One region of the Vibrio sp. genome, then DNA from elsewhere that is predicted to be linked to it. Evidence: predicted binding sites of a transcription regulator. Region 1 holds the regulator's gene; the other holds the start of a gene.
What was found. Region 1 encodes CRP, which controls carbon source genes, mostly activating them, when cyclic AMP is high. Its sites were predicted from a motif close to TGTGANNNNNNTCACA; they were not measured.
Positions count from the first base shown of each region.

Region 1 (6,024 bases):
GTTGCAGGTTGTACTGGAATTGAAGCTTCGATTGGTTGGGATGTGCCATTTTACTCTTACCATATCAGTACAATCGTGCACTCATCAGCCAAGTTAGGCGTGAACAATGTAGTGAAGTTGCTGACGTTTGGTAACAACTACACAGGTTGTAGTGAGATTTGTACGCTGTTCCTGAGACCGACATTCCGTGGCGGTTTAAATGGTCGTCTGATGTCTAAGTGTCGATTTTTGATGATGGCAGAGCATCCACATCGCTTCTCTAAAACTGTCTTTGCTGAGATGCGTGGTGTTTCTGATGAAGAAGGCAATTCGCCATTCTGGCAGTGGCTGCAAGAGCACTTCTTCTCAATTGATTTCACTATGGCTGACTACCTAACAGGCATTGGCAAAAAAGGCTTTATTGCCGACCTCATGCCTAAGTTGCCCATCTACATCAACCTGCTGAGCAAAGAAGCGCAAGCGGTAATCGGTGAAGTACACGAGAACACGCGTCCTGCGCTCCGTTTGCTTGAAAAAGAAGGTTTCACTTGTCGTAACTATGTCGATATTTTCGATGGCGGCCCTACAGTTGAATGTGACGTGCGTAATATCGAATCCGTACGCCACTCGTTCCGTGCCAAGGTCACAGTGGCAGAGCATTCAAGTGCGAAGGATTTCTTGATTTCCAATACATCTTTTGAAGATTTTCGCGCGACGGCAGCGAAGGCAGCTTATGACCCAGAGACGGAATCGGTAATTCTTTCTCCTGAGGTCGCGGATGCACTCAAAGTAAGCGAAGGCGAATTCGTTCGAATGTTGGCTCAGTAAGCCTGAATATATAAAGAATCTGAAGGAAGAAGTTATGACACATTGGATTGCAGGTGAATGGGTAGCGGGTCAAGGTGAGTCGATGAGCTCACAAAGCCCATACAATAACGAAGTGATTTGGCAAGGCGACAGTGCAACGCCTGCGCAAGTTGAACAAGCGGTATTGGCAGCACGCAGTGCGTTTGTTGGTTGGAAGAAAATGAGCTTTTCTGAGCGCGAGGCGATTGTTTTAGCCTTTGCAGATAAAGTGAAAGAGAACAGCGAGCAGATTGCGGAAATCATTGCCAAAGAAACGGGTAAGCCAATCTGGGAAACACGTACCGAAGCGGCAGCAATGGCCGGTAAAATTGCTATCTCTATTCGTGCTTACCATGATCGTACGGGTGAAGCGCAGCGCGAAGCCGCGGGTAACCAAATTGTTTTACGCCATCGCCCACTAGGCGTGATGGCAGTCTTCGGGCCGTATAACTTCCCTGGTCATTTGCCAAATGGTCACATCGTGCCAGCACTATTAGCAGGTAACACAGTGGTATTTAAGCCTTCAGAGCAAACGCCACTAACGGGTGAGTTTGCGATGAAACTGTGGGATCAAGTAGGGTTACCAAAAGGTGTGATTAACCTAGTTCAAGGTGCCAAAGAGACGGGGATAGCGCTCGCTGATTCGAAAGGTCTTGATGGCGTGTTATTTACTGGTAGTGCAAACACAGGCCATATCCTGCATAAACAGTTTGCTGGTCAGCCAGGTAAGATGCTGGCTTTAGAGATGGGCGGTAACAACCCTATGGTTATCTCTGAGAGCTATGGTGACCTAGATGCGACGGTTTATACTATTATTCAGTCTGCGTTTATCAGTGCCGGTCAACGCTGTACCTGTGCACGTCGCCTGTATGTACCTGAAGGTGAGAAAGGTGATTTGCTAGTGAGCAAACTGGTAGAAGCGACCAACAAGATCCGTGTCGATCAGCCTTTTGCAGAACCCGCTCCATTTATGGGGCCTCAAATTTCAAAAGCAGCCGCTGACTTCATTCTTGCAGCTCAAGCGAACCTACAAAAGCTTGGCGGTGAGAGTCTAATCGAAGCGAAAGCAGGTGAAGCGGCGTTTGTTACTCCTGGCATCATCGACGTAACAGCGATTGCTGAGCTACCAGATGAAGAGTACTTTGGCCCACTACTGCAAGTTGTTCGTTACCAAGGTTTGGAAAAAGCGGTCGAACTGGCGAATGACACACGCTTTGGCTTATCGGCTGGCCTGGTGTCTACCGATGACAGCGAGTGGGAATACTTTGTTGACCATATTCGAGCAGGTATCGTAAACCGTAACCGTCAGCTAACCGGAGCGAGCGGAGATGCGCCATTTGGTGGTCCTGGTGCGTCGGGTAATTTACGCCCAAGCGCATACTATGCAGCAGATTATTGTGCTTATCCTATGGCTTCGATGGAAGGCGGTGAAACGTTACTACCTGCTACGCTTAGCCCTGGGGTAGAGCTATAACGAGATAAATTAGGGAATTCCCTTCTTGCCTTCCCGAGCCGGAAGGCACTTTAAACGTCACAGGTTGAAGGCTATCTAATCAGATTTTCTGGACACATTTGGTTAGATGGCCTCTTTTATATCTAAAAATAATACTAATAAGCTCTCTTTAACGTAAACAAACCCTATACAAGGAGGCGTTATGACGCCAGATGTTTTATTCCGACCGTTATGGAATGACTATATTCAACGCTTATGTCCCTCTGCTGAAAAAGTGCATCACCTCCTGCAAGAAGATGAAGCTCTGATCAACGACCATATTGCTTTGCGCACCTTTAATGTAGAGCCGTTAGGCATTGCCACGTTAGCTCAACCATTCCTTGACGCAGGTTACACACCTTGTGGCGACTATGTGTTTGAGAGCAAAAAGTTGGTCGCTAAGCACTTTGAGCACCCAGACCCAACTCAACCGAAAGTATTCATTAGTGAGTTGAAGGTAGAAGAGTGTTCAGCTGAGTTGCAGGCAATTGTGGCTAAATTGGTTGAGCAGGTCGATGCTTCTCAATTGCAAAGCCCAGAATTCTTGTATGGAGGACGTTTGTGGGATCTTAGCTATGCTGATTTCCAATCGCTGGCAAAAGAGAGTGAGTACGCCTCTTGGCTAGCTGCCCATGGTTATGGTGCAAACCACTTTACCGTGAGCGTGAACCAGTTAAGTGCGTTTGATGAAGTGGTTGGTGTGAATAACCACCTACGTGATGCTGGTTTTACCATTAATGAGTTTGGTGGTGAAGTGAAAGGTTCTCCAGATGTACTGCTGGAGCAATCATCAACCATGGCAGATAAAGTCGCAGTTACCTTTACTGAAGGGAGTGAAGTTATTCCAGGTGGCTTCTATGAGTTTGCTAAACGTTACCCAATGAGTAATGGAGAGCTTTACCCTGGGTTCGTGGCAGCATCTGCAGATAAAATCTTCGAAAGTACCAATGGATAAGCGAGAGAATCGATTATCTATTTGGTAGACCCCAAGAACAAAAAAGCCACCCAATGGGTGGCTTTTAAAATTTAGCAGTTAATCGAGATTAACGAGTACCGTAAACAACGATGGTCTTACCGTGAGCAGAGATTAGGTTCTGCTCTTCTAGCATCTTCAAGATACGACCTACAGTCTCACGAGAACAGCCAACAATTTGACCGATTTCTTGACGAGTGATCTTGATTTGCATGCCGTCTGGGTGAGTCATCGCATCTGGTTGCTTCGCTAGGTTAAGTAGCGTTTGAGCAATACGGCCAGTTACGTCTAGGAACGCAAGGTCACCCACTTTTTGGCTAGTCACCTGTAGGCGGCTTGCCATTTGCGCTGAAAGACGCATAAGGATATCTGGGTTTACTTGAATTAGCTGACGGAATTTCTTGAACGAAATTTCTGCAACTTCACAAGGAGATTTAGCACGAACCCATGCGGTACGCTCTTGGTCTTCTTCGAATAGACCAAGCTCACCGATAAAGTCACCTTGGTTTAGGTAAGAAAGGATCATTTCCTTACCTTCTTCGTCTTTAATAAGAACCGCTACTGAACCTTTTACGATGTAGTACAAAGTCTCAGCTTTCTCGCCCGCGTGAATTAGCGTGCTTTTTGAAGGGTACTTATGAATATGACAGTGTGAAAGGAACCACTCTAATGTTGGGTCGGTTTGAGGTTTACCTAGAACCATAATATCTCACTTCCTCTGCAGGGTACGCTTGCCGCTTTCCATGTTTTAGCAAAGCCTTAAATAGGCCTACTAGGATAAGAGCACTTTACAAATGCTGCAAGCCAACTTGTGTTTCGGTTACAAATAGTATCCTTTTTCGAAAACGATTTCTTGATTTTAATCGGGTACTACTTGGGTTTTACTACGCAAAACTGTGCACATGATCACGGTATGAAAAGTAATCGTGTTCTAGCCGTGAGTTCTAGCCAATTTTTCCCGTTTCGATCAGCTGTTGTAGGATTGGTCGAACGATCAATTCCATCGCAAAACTCATCTTGCCGCCAGGCACCACTAAAGTGTTATGGCGCGACATAAATGAGCCATCAATCATAGCCAATAGATATGGGAAATCGACATTCTTAATTCCGCGTAAACGAATTACCACAAAGCTTTCATCTAGACTTGGGATACCTTTAGCATTAAGTGGGTTCGATGTATCTACTGTTGGTACGCGCTGAAAGTTGATGTGTGTTCGTGAGAACTGCGGGGTGATGTAATTGAGATAGTCGTCCATCGAACGAACAATCGAGTCCATAACCGCTTCGCGAGAGTGGCCTCGATCACGGGTGTCACGGACGAATTTCTGTATCCACTCTAAGTTAACAATCGGCACCATGCCAATCAGAAAATCGACATGTTGAGCGACATTGACGTCACCATCGACGACACCACCATGCAGGCCTTCATAGAACATTACATCGGAATTTTCCGGTAGGTCTTGCCATGGTGTGAAAGTGCCCGGCATCTGGTTATAAGGTACTGCCTCGTCAAAGGTGTGCAGATAGCGACGTACCTGGCCGGTGCCTTCGTGGCCATATTTGCGAAAAAACTCAGCCAATGCAGGGAAGTCATTCGCTTGCGGGCCAAAATAACTGATATGGCGACCTTGTTCGCGCGCTTTACGGATTTCGACGTCCATTTCCGGGCGAGTGAATCGATGGAAGCTGTCGCCTTCTACCCAAGCGGGCTTGACGTTCATCATATTGAACATCTTGCGGAAAGCTTCTGAAGTGGTTGTAGTTCCGGCACCAGAAGAACCGGTAACGGCAATTATTGGGTGTTTTGCTGACATGACAAACCTTGTCTATGAATACGTTCCTGTAATCGGAGTTCACTATAACACGCTTTAGCAAACCGTCATTGTATGCAGTTCTCTAAAACTTGTTTTTGAGTTGAATGTCGACGGTTTCATGTAATTCAGAGAAAACCACGACAGCATCGCCTGACTCAAGTTGTTTCTTAATTTGGTCTATCTTGCTTTGCAGTGATACTTCAATTGTGCCGTAATCGGTCCCTTCTCGAAGGACAAATTCTCGAATTAAGTTATCTAGTGTCTCTGGATCAATTTGTTGCCATGGAACAATCATAAATACCTCGTGATTTTATGTTCGTTTTGGGGCCGCTATTATGCCGGATCGGTGAGACTTTCATAGTAGGCAGGGAGGGCTTCTTCGAGCCAGAATTTCGGTTTGATGGCACTTCCGCTCACAAAGCCGACATGACCACCTTGCTCAAACAATCGATAATCGATGTTATCTGGCAGAATAAATTTAGGGATCACCGCATCGGTCATGAATGGGTCATCTTTTGCGTGAATGATCTGAGTTGGGATTTTGATCTCTTTAAGACGATGGATACCAGAGCAGCGTTGGTAGTAATCTTCAGCATCTTGAAATCCATGCAGGGGCGCGGTAATCAAATCATCAAACTCATATAGGCGAGTCACACGCTTAATACACTGGTAGCTAAGGCCAAGTTCACCCTTGAGCAAATGATGTTTCTGCAACGCACTTTTCTTAAGGGATGAAAGTAGATAGTTTTTGTACAGTTTCGAAAAGCCTTTTTCGATACGCTCTGAGCAGGCAGAAAGGTCGAGAGGGGCAGAGACAATTGTAGCAGCATCGACTAATGGGTCATGATTGTACTTGGCTAAGTAATTCGCCAGCATATTACCGCCTAGCGAGATACCCACGGCGACTTTTTTTTGATTTG
Region 1 covers NZ_CFHWOM010000017.1:53,271-59,294, forward strand. The annotation lists gene astA (arginine N-succinyltransferase) at 1-807, shown strand, start outside; gene astD (succinylglutamate-semialdehyde dehydrogenase) at 842-2,299, shown strand; gene AC4MRV_RS11480 (DUF1338 domain-containing protein) at 2,481-3,272, shown strand; gene crp (cAMP-activated global transcriptional regulator CRP) at 3,361-3,993, opposite strand; gene AC4MRV_RS11490 (phosphoribulokinase) at 4,235-5,104, opposite strand; gene AC4MRV_RS11495 (YheU family protein) at 5,187-5,399, opposite strand; gene AC4MRV_RS11500 (hydrolase) at 5,438-6,024, opposite strand, start outside.

Region 2 (6,024 bases), on a different contig from region 1:
CCGTTTTCGTAACGTGTAAGCTCGACAACGCAGCGATTACCGCATCGACTTCGTCCAACGCGGTTGCCTCATCTGTCGGCATTTCGTCTGATGAAACCTGACGTTCAATCAGACTCTTAACTTTGCCAATAGAGACGCCTTTGCTCAGCCACATCTGTACCGCTTGGATTAATGCGATGTCTTCGTCACTATACAACCGATGACCTTTGCTAGTACGAATAGGCTGAATAAGATTGTAACGACGCTGCCAAGCCCTAAGTGTTACGGGCTTCACACCTGTTATCTCTGATACTTCTCTGATCGCGTAAAGCTTCTTCTCACAATCCATAACGTAAACGTAACTCCTGAGGATAAGGGTTCAAAAATTTCTGATTCAGCAAATACTCATCTGGATGATGAGTCAGATAGTGTTTAATAAGAGTGAGAGGGGCGAGTAAAGGAAGTAAACCCACACGGTAATCGTCAATCACCTGACGTAACTCAGATTTACTCGCTTTATCGAGATCTCGTTTAAAATAACCTTGTAAATGCATTAGCACGTTAGTGTTGTTCTTTCTGCTAGCACGACTCGCGAGCGCTTGCATCAACTCAAGGCGGTATTTGAAATAGAAGTCATCAATATCGTAGTTTGCAATATCTGCCACCAGACGTCCCAAATCTTTATATGCCATTGGATTGTGAGCCATTAAAGTCAACTTGTATCTGGAATGGAACTTGACCAATGCGCCACGTGTTGGAGTTGGTCCAATCGATTCGTAGAAATCATGCAGGGTAAAAACGCGTGTGATGAAGTTTTCTTTAAGAACGGGATCATTCAGGCGTCCGTCTTCCTCAATAGGCAACCAAGGCATTTGCTTCATCAACTCCGCCGTATACAACCCTACCCCGACGTTCTCCGCACCTGCCTTTTTATACACTTTGACTCGTTCCATGCCACACGTTGGCGACTTAGCGCAAACTATATAACCGCAAAGCTGCTCGCTGCCAAGCTGCTCAACTCTAGTTCGCGAATAACTCAACATTGCCTCAGTATGTTTAATCTCATTGTTTTTTGTCTCTACGAGTTCTATGCGCTCTTCATTGGACATAAGACGAATGGTCGGCCTTGGCACAGGCATTCCCATTCCGACTTCAGGACAGACGGAGACAAAGTTAAAATACGGAGATAACTCTTTCGTCACAAAGTTGCTGATTTTATGTCCAGTATCAAAACGAACTTTCTCGCCAAGTAAACACGAACTGATACCAATATTTATTGAAGCTGCCATTTTAATTCCCTCACCTTAAGGTGTACAAATTAATTTCTTGTATAAGTTTTAGCATGACTCTCGCATGCTGTACAAAATATTTTTTTGTACAATATAGCTTTGGTACGGATCGTTTACGCTTTTGGATCAGCTAAAAATAAGCAATCGTTTTTCCGAATCGATTGCATTACCAATTTCAACAGAAAAAGTTATCAATCACCAAATTTACCGTGCAACACCCGACTTTTGTGACATACTTCTCATGGACCATTAGCTTATCTAGCTAGTATTGCCTCAACAGATTAAACAGAATCAACAAAATTGGTAATCAGGAAACTGATTGACTAATAAACTTGGAGTATCAACTATGGCAACCCCACACATTAACGCTCAACCAGGTGATTTTGCAGAAACAGTACTTATGCCGGGTGACCCACTACGCGCTAAATACATCGCAGAAACATTCCTAGAAGATGTAAAGCAAGTATGTGACGTACGTAACATGTTCGGTTTTACAGGTACTTACAAAGGCAAAAAAGTATCAGTAATGGGCCACGGTATGGGTATCCCATCATGCTGTATCTACGTTCACGAACTTATCGCTGAGTACGGCGTAAAAAATGTTATTCGTGTAGGTAGCTGTGGTGCGGTACGTGACGACGTAAACCTAATGGACGTTGTTATCGGTATGGGCGCATCTACTGACTCTAAAGTTAACCGTATCCGTTTCAATAACCACGACTTCGCTGCAATCGCTGATTACGGCCTTCTAGAAGAAGCGGTAAATCAAGCTCGTGCTCAAGAAGTACCAGTAAAAGTTGGTAACGTATTCTCTGCAGACCTTTTCTACACTCCTGAAGCTGACATCTTTGAGAAGATGGAAAAACTAGGCATCCTTGGTGTAGATATGGAAGCAGCTGGTATCTACGGTGTTGCTGCAGACCTAGGTGCTAAAGCACTAACAATTCTAACAGTATCTGACCACATCATCCGTGGTGAGAAACTAAGTTCAGAAGAGCGTCAAAAGTCATTCAACGACATGATGAAAGTTGCTCTAGAAACTGCAATTAACATTTAATTTATTCCTTTTGCCACCAGGCTTAGCTTGGTGGCCCGAATAATCCCGAGGGGGAGATAGTGACTACTGGCAAACTGCCACAGGAAGCAGACGGTTTACAGCTCAACTTTTGTAAAACATTGGCGTGTGACAACTTTGGATTGAGTGATGCACATCGTTACGTTGTGCAGCATGCGAACCCTAAACGACCTGCGATGGTTTGTCGGGAGTGCGGTGCTTTCCCCCCCTTACTTAATAACCAAGAAGTTCTTAATGAGCTTCATCGGTTAAGGCACCTTCATAGTGATGGTCTCCCTGCGTGTCGTAACGACGACTGCGAAAATTTTGGGCTATCAGTACACACTCATAAACACCTCTACCACGCCTTCGGTTATAGTGGCGATCGCCAACGCTACCGCTGTAAAAATTGCCAAACCACATTTGTCGACAAATGGTCAGGCGCAAACAAGAAACTCCAATTCCAAGAAAACCTACTTGGCTTGCTCTTTATGGGTTATTCGGTGAGAGAAATCTGCCGCAAGCTAGAGATCAATCCAAAGACGTTTTATGATCATCTCGATCATATTGCGAGCCGATGCCGTCGCAAGCTCGCGATGTTCGATGCACGCTGGGTAAACCACGCGCAAAAATACGAGTTTGCCTCCCACTACGTTTCACTGCAGCCTAAAAGCAATAATGGGGTACTGTGGATGGCGACAGGGGAAGCCCAAAGTGGCTACATCCTTTGTCAGCACGTTAACTATTCGGCTAATGAAGAGCCTATTGGTGGCCTAGATCATGATCCGTATTCGACACCCTCTCGGTTTGTTTCAAGAGAACACTCTTCAGAAGCGAACATGCCTGTTCCGCCTCCTTCACCTGTTTTGAAAGAGAGGATTGATCAGCAATATCAAACCATATTGGCACGCGGCAACGTTGAAGATCCCATGGGCAACCTTTCAGTGTTTAATTACCCGTCCAAAGGGGCGTTAATTCGACCACCTTATACCTCTTATGCGCATTTTCTTCACGTGCTCGATATGTGTCAGGAGGAGAGCCAGGTATCCATCTATCTACCTCAAGATCCCGTACTACGCTCTGCGGCACTTAGCGTATGTTTACCGCGTATTAAGCGCCAAAATATCGACTTAATGTATGTTGAGGAAGATAAAGGTTGGCATACTGACAATGAAATCAACAAGATTGATATTGTGCATATGGGATGGTGGCGAGATCGCTGGGCCATAAGCACTGTCGCTCAACATTCCAAAGGTATTTGCTACCTAGCGGGTGAACACAATCAGCCTGAGCATTGGCTGCACAAGGCTTCGATTAAGAAGACGGAATTCTATCAGCAGCGTTTTCAAACATTGTTTGAAAGCTTTATTAATGAACCTCGTCGAAAACTTCGCCCCGGTGGCCTATTACCCATGTTAGATATCTTCCGAGCATGGCACAATTTGTGCTACCAAGATAAATGTGGGAATACGGCGGCGCAAAACCTCGAGTTAACCCAATCACCACTGACATTAAGAGAGTTGCTTTCATAATTGTCAGTAATGTGACGAGCCCCGTTAAACCGCCTGAGTTTTAGTACTTTTAGTAGAGTTAAGTAACCTGCTATTCTTATAATGTTAGCAAGGTTATATATCTACACGCGGTAAGGGATTGATTCATTGGATAAAAGCCAAAGACTATTAGAGATAGAGATAGATCAACTAAAGGCTCGGATTGAATCCGAACCTGATAAAGTGAGAGCTATCGCGGAGCAGTGCGCCTTTCGTTCTGCTCAAATACTCTATCCTGAAGGTGAAATTCAATGCTTGGTAATCATGTCTCGCTGCGCGTGGAATACCATGGACTACCGCAAGGGGCTTAAATATATCAAGGAAGCCCAGAGCAAACTGAGCGCCTTAGACACCGATGACCTTCTCCCTGAAATTCTCCATATTCATGCTCTCCACTATTGGGGACAAGCGAAATACTACTCCGCACAGCAGTACTGGATTAACGCTTTAGAACAATCAGCGCTTGTCGATGAAGTTGAAGTTCAGCTAGAAGCCCTGATCGGTCTAGGTAATGTTTGGCGGATTACAAACGAATATCAACTGGCTAAAACCACCCATGAGCTGGCAGTGACAGTTGCAAACAACGCGCGCGTAAGTTGGCTGGAAGGAAAGGCGCGGATCTTACTCGCTTGGGACCACTACCTTCTTAACAATTATGTTGAGATGCTATCGGTCCTAGATGGTGCCGCTGAAGCCTTGAAAGATCACTACGACAATACATGGCAAGCGGAAATCTGGGACTTCCGAGGATTAGCACTATTAGGGTTAGAGCGCTTAGAAGATGCCGAAGAAGCGACGAACAAAGCCCATTCATTAGCCGTGAAACATGACTTAGTATGGATGAAAGCTCATTCATATATTAGTCGCGCGCGGTTAGAACTGTTACGTAAAAACCCTCAAAAAGCTTCCGAGTTATTGAAGAATGCGGAGCAATCTGCAACGTCGTTTGATAATGGCGAGCTGCTGTCACAAATCTGCTTTCAACAATCTCGAGTCGCTGAAGAATGCGGCGAATTCAAAATTGCTCTGCAAGCTTTCAAAAAGTATCGAAAGCACTCAACCGATATGCTGCGCGAGCAAACAGCTCGTGTCAGTAATGACAAAGCACGAGCCTCCAAACGCCAATTAGAGCAACGCGCTCGAAAACTCATCAACCGCATTCGTGGGCAACACGAGTTTGATCCTGAGAAACACCTCAGTCAGATGGTGTCAGAAATTTATTGGTGGGAACAATTGGTACTGTTTAAGACCGAGTTAAAGCGTTCTAACCACGCCGTCATCATGATTCAGCATTCCGATTCAGGCTACCTGGATGTCTGTGCCGAACTCGCGCATTCACTATGCAACAAGCAAGACCTGCTGTCTCGACTGAGTAGTGAACGACTTGGCCTTCTACTTGCGGATAAAGGTGATGAAGCACTTAATGTCTTTCATGTACTAGCGAAAATGATTGAAATTTACCCTTGGCATCGAAAAGGGCTCGACAAGCCACTTCCGAAAGTAGTCTTCCAAGATATCCTTTCATTCCCATTTACTTTAGAGCAGTTAGAAGAACACCTGCGACAGGAAGAACAAAATGGAAGTGTTACTGAATAAAATTTCAGACTCTGGTTTAGATGCTTCTTCCGTAACTGGCGAGGAAGCACTGATCTTTTGGAGCCATGTTCGTCAACATGTCGCTTCAACTGCTCAAGAAAAAGCACAGTGCTTAATTATAAGTGCTGAGTTTCGTAGTGAGTTAAAACAACCATTAACCAGTATTGAAGAGTTAAGAGAAGCTCTTAATCTGCTTTCTCTGCCGGAAGATGCCGAGCTCATCTTGGAGGTAAAAAACAGCCTCGCCGATAGATTAGTTGAAGGCGGCGATTACAGTGGTGCTTTGAATGAGTACATCACAGCGTCCACAATCGCTGTAGACAACAGCTTTATTGATGAGTATGTACTTGCAGTACTCGGAATGGGTAATCTTTGTGACGCTTATGGCGACCATAACCGAGCTCTTCGCTACTATCAAAAAATCGACAGTATAGACCATGCAATTAGCAGTCGCTCACTTCGCTTACGCTACAAACTTTACATGCTTGCTTGTTATATCGAACTGAATCGATTTACCGCTGCACAAGACCTAATTAAGGAGTGTGAAGAGCTCAGT
Region 2 covers NZ_CFHWOM010000001.1:292,282-298,305, reverse strand. The annotation lists gene AC4MRV_RS01420 (MerR family transcriptional regulator) at 1-328, opposite strand, end outside; gene AC4MRV_RS01415 (YbgA family protein) at 318-1,268, opposite strand; gene deoD (purine-nucleoside phosphorylase) at 1,615-2,325, shown strand; gene AC4MRV_RS01405 (transposase) at 2,385-3,854, shown strand; gene AC4MRV_RS01400 (hypothetical protein) at 3,981-5,468, shown strand; gene AC4MRV_RS01395 (diguanylate cyclase domain-containing protein) at 5,449-6,024, shown strand, end outside.
Region 2: a site for CRP is predicted at 1,495-1,510, ahead of deoD (purine-nucleoside phosphorylase). Genes of this name have one in related genera too.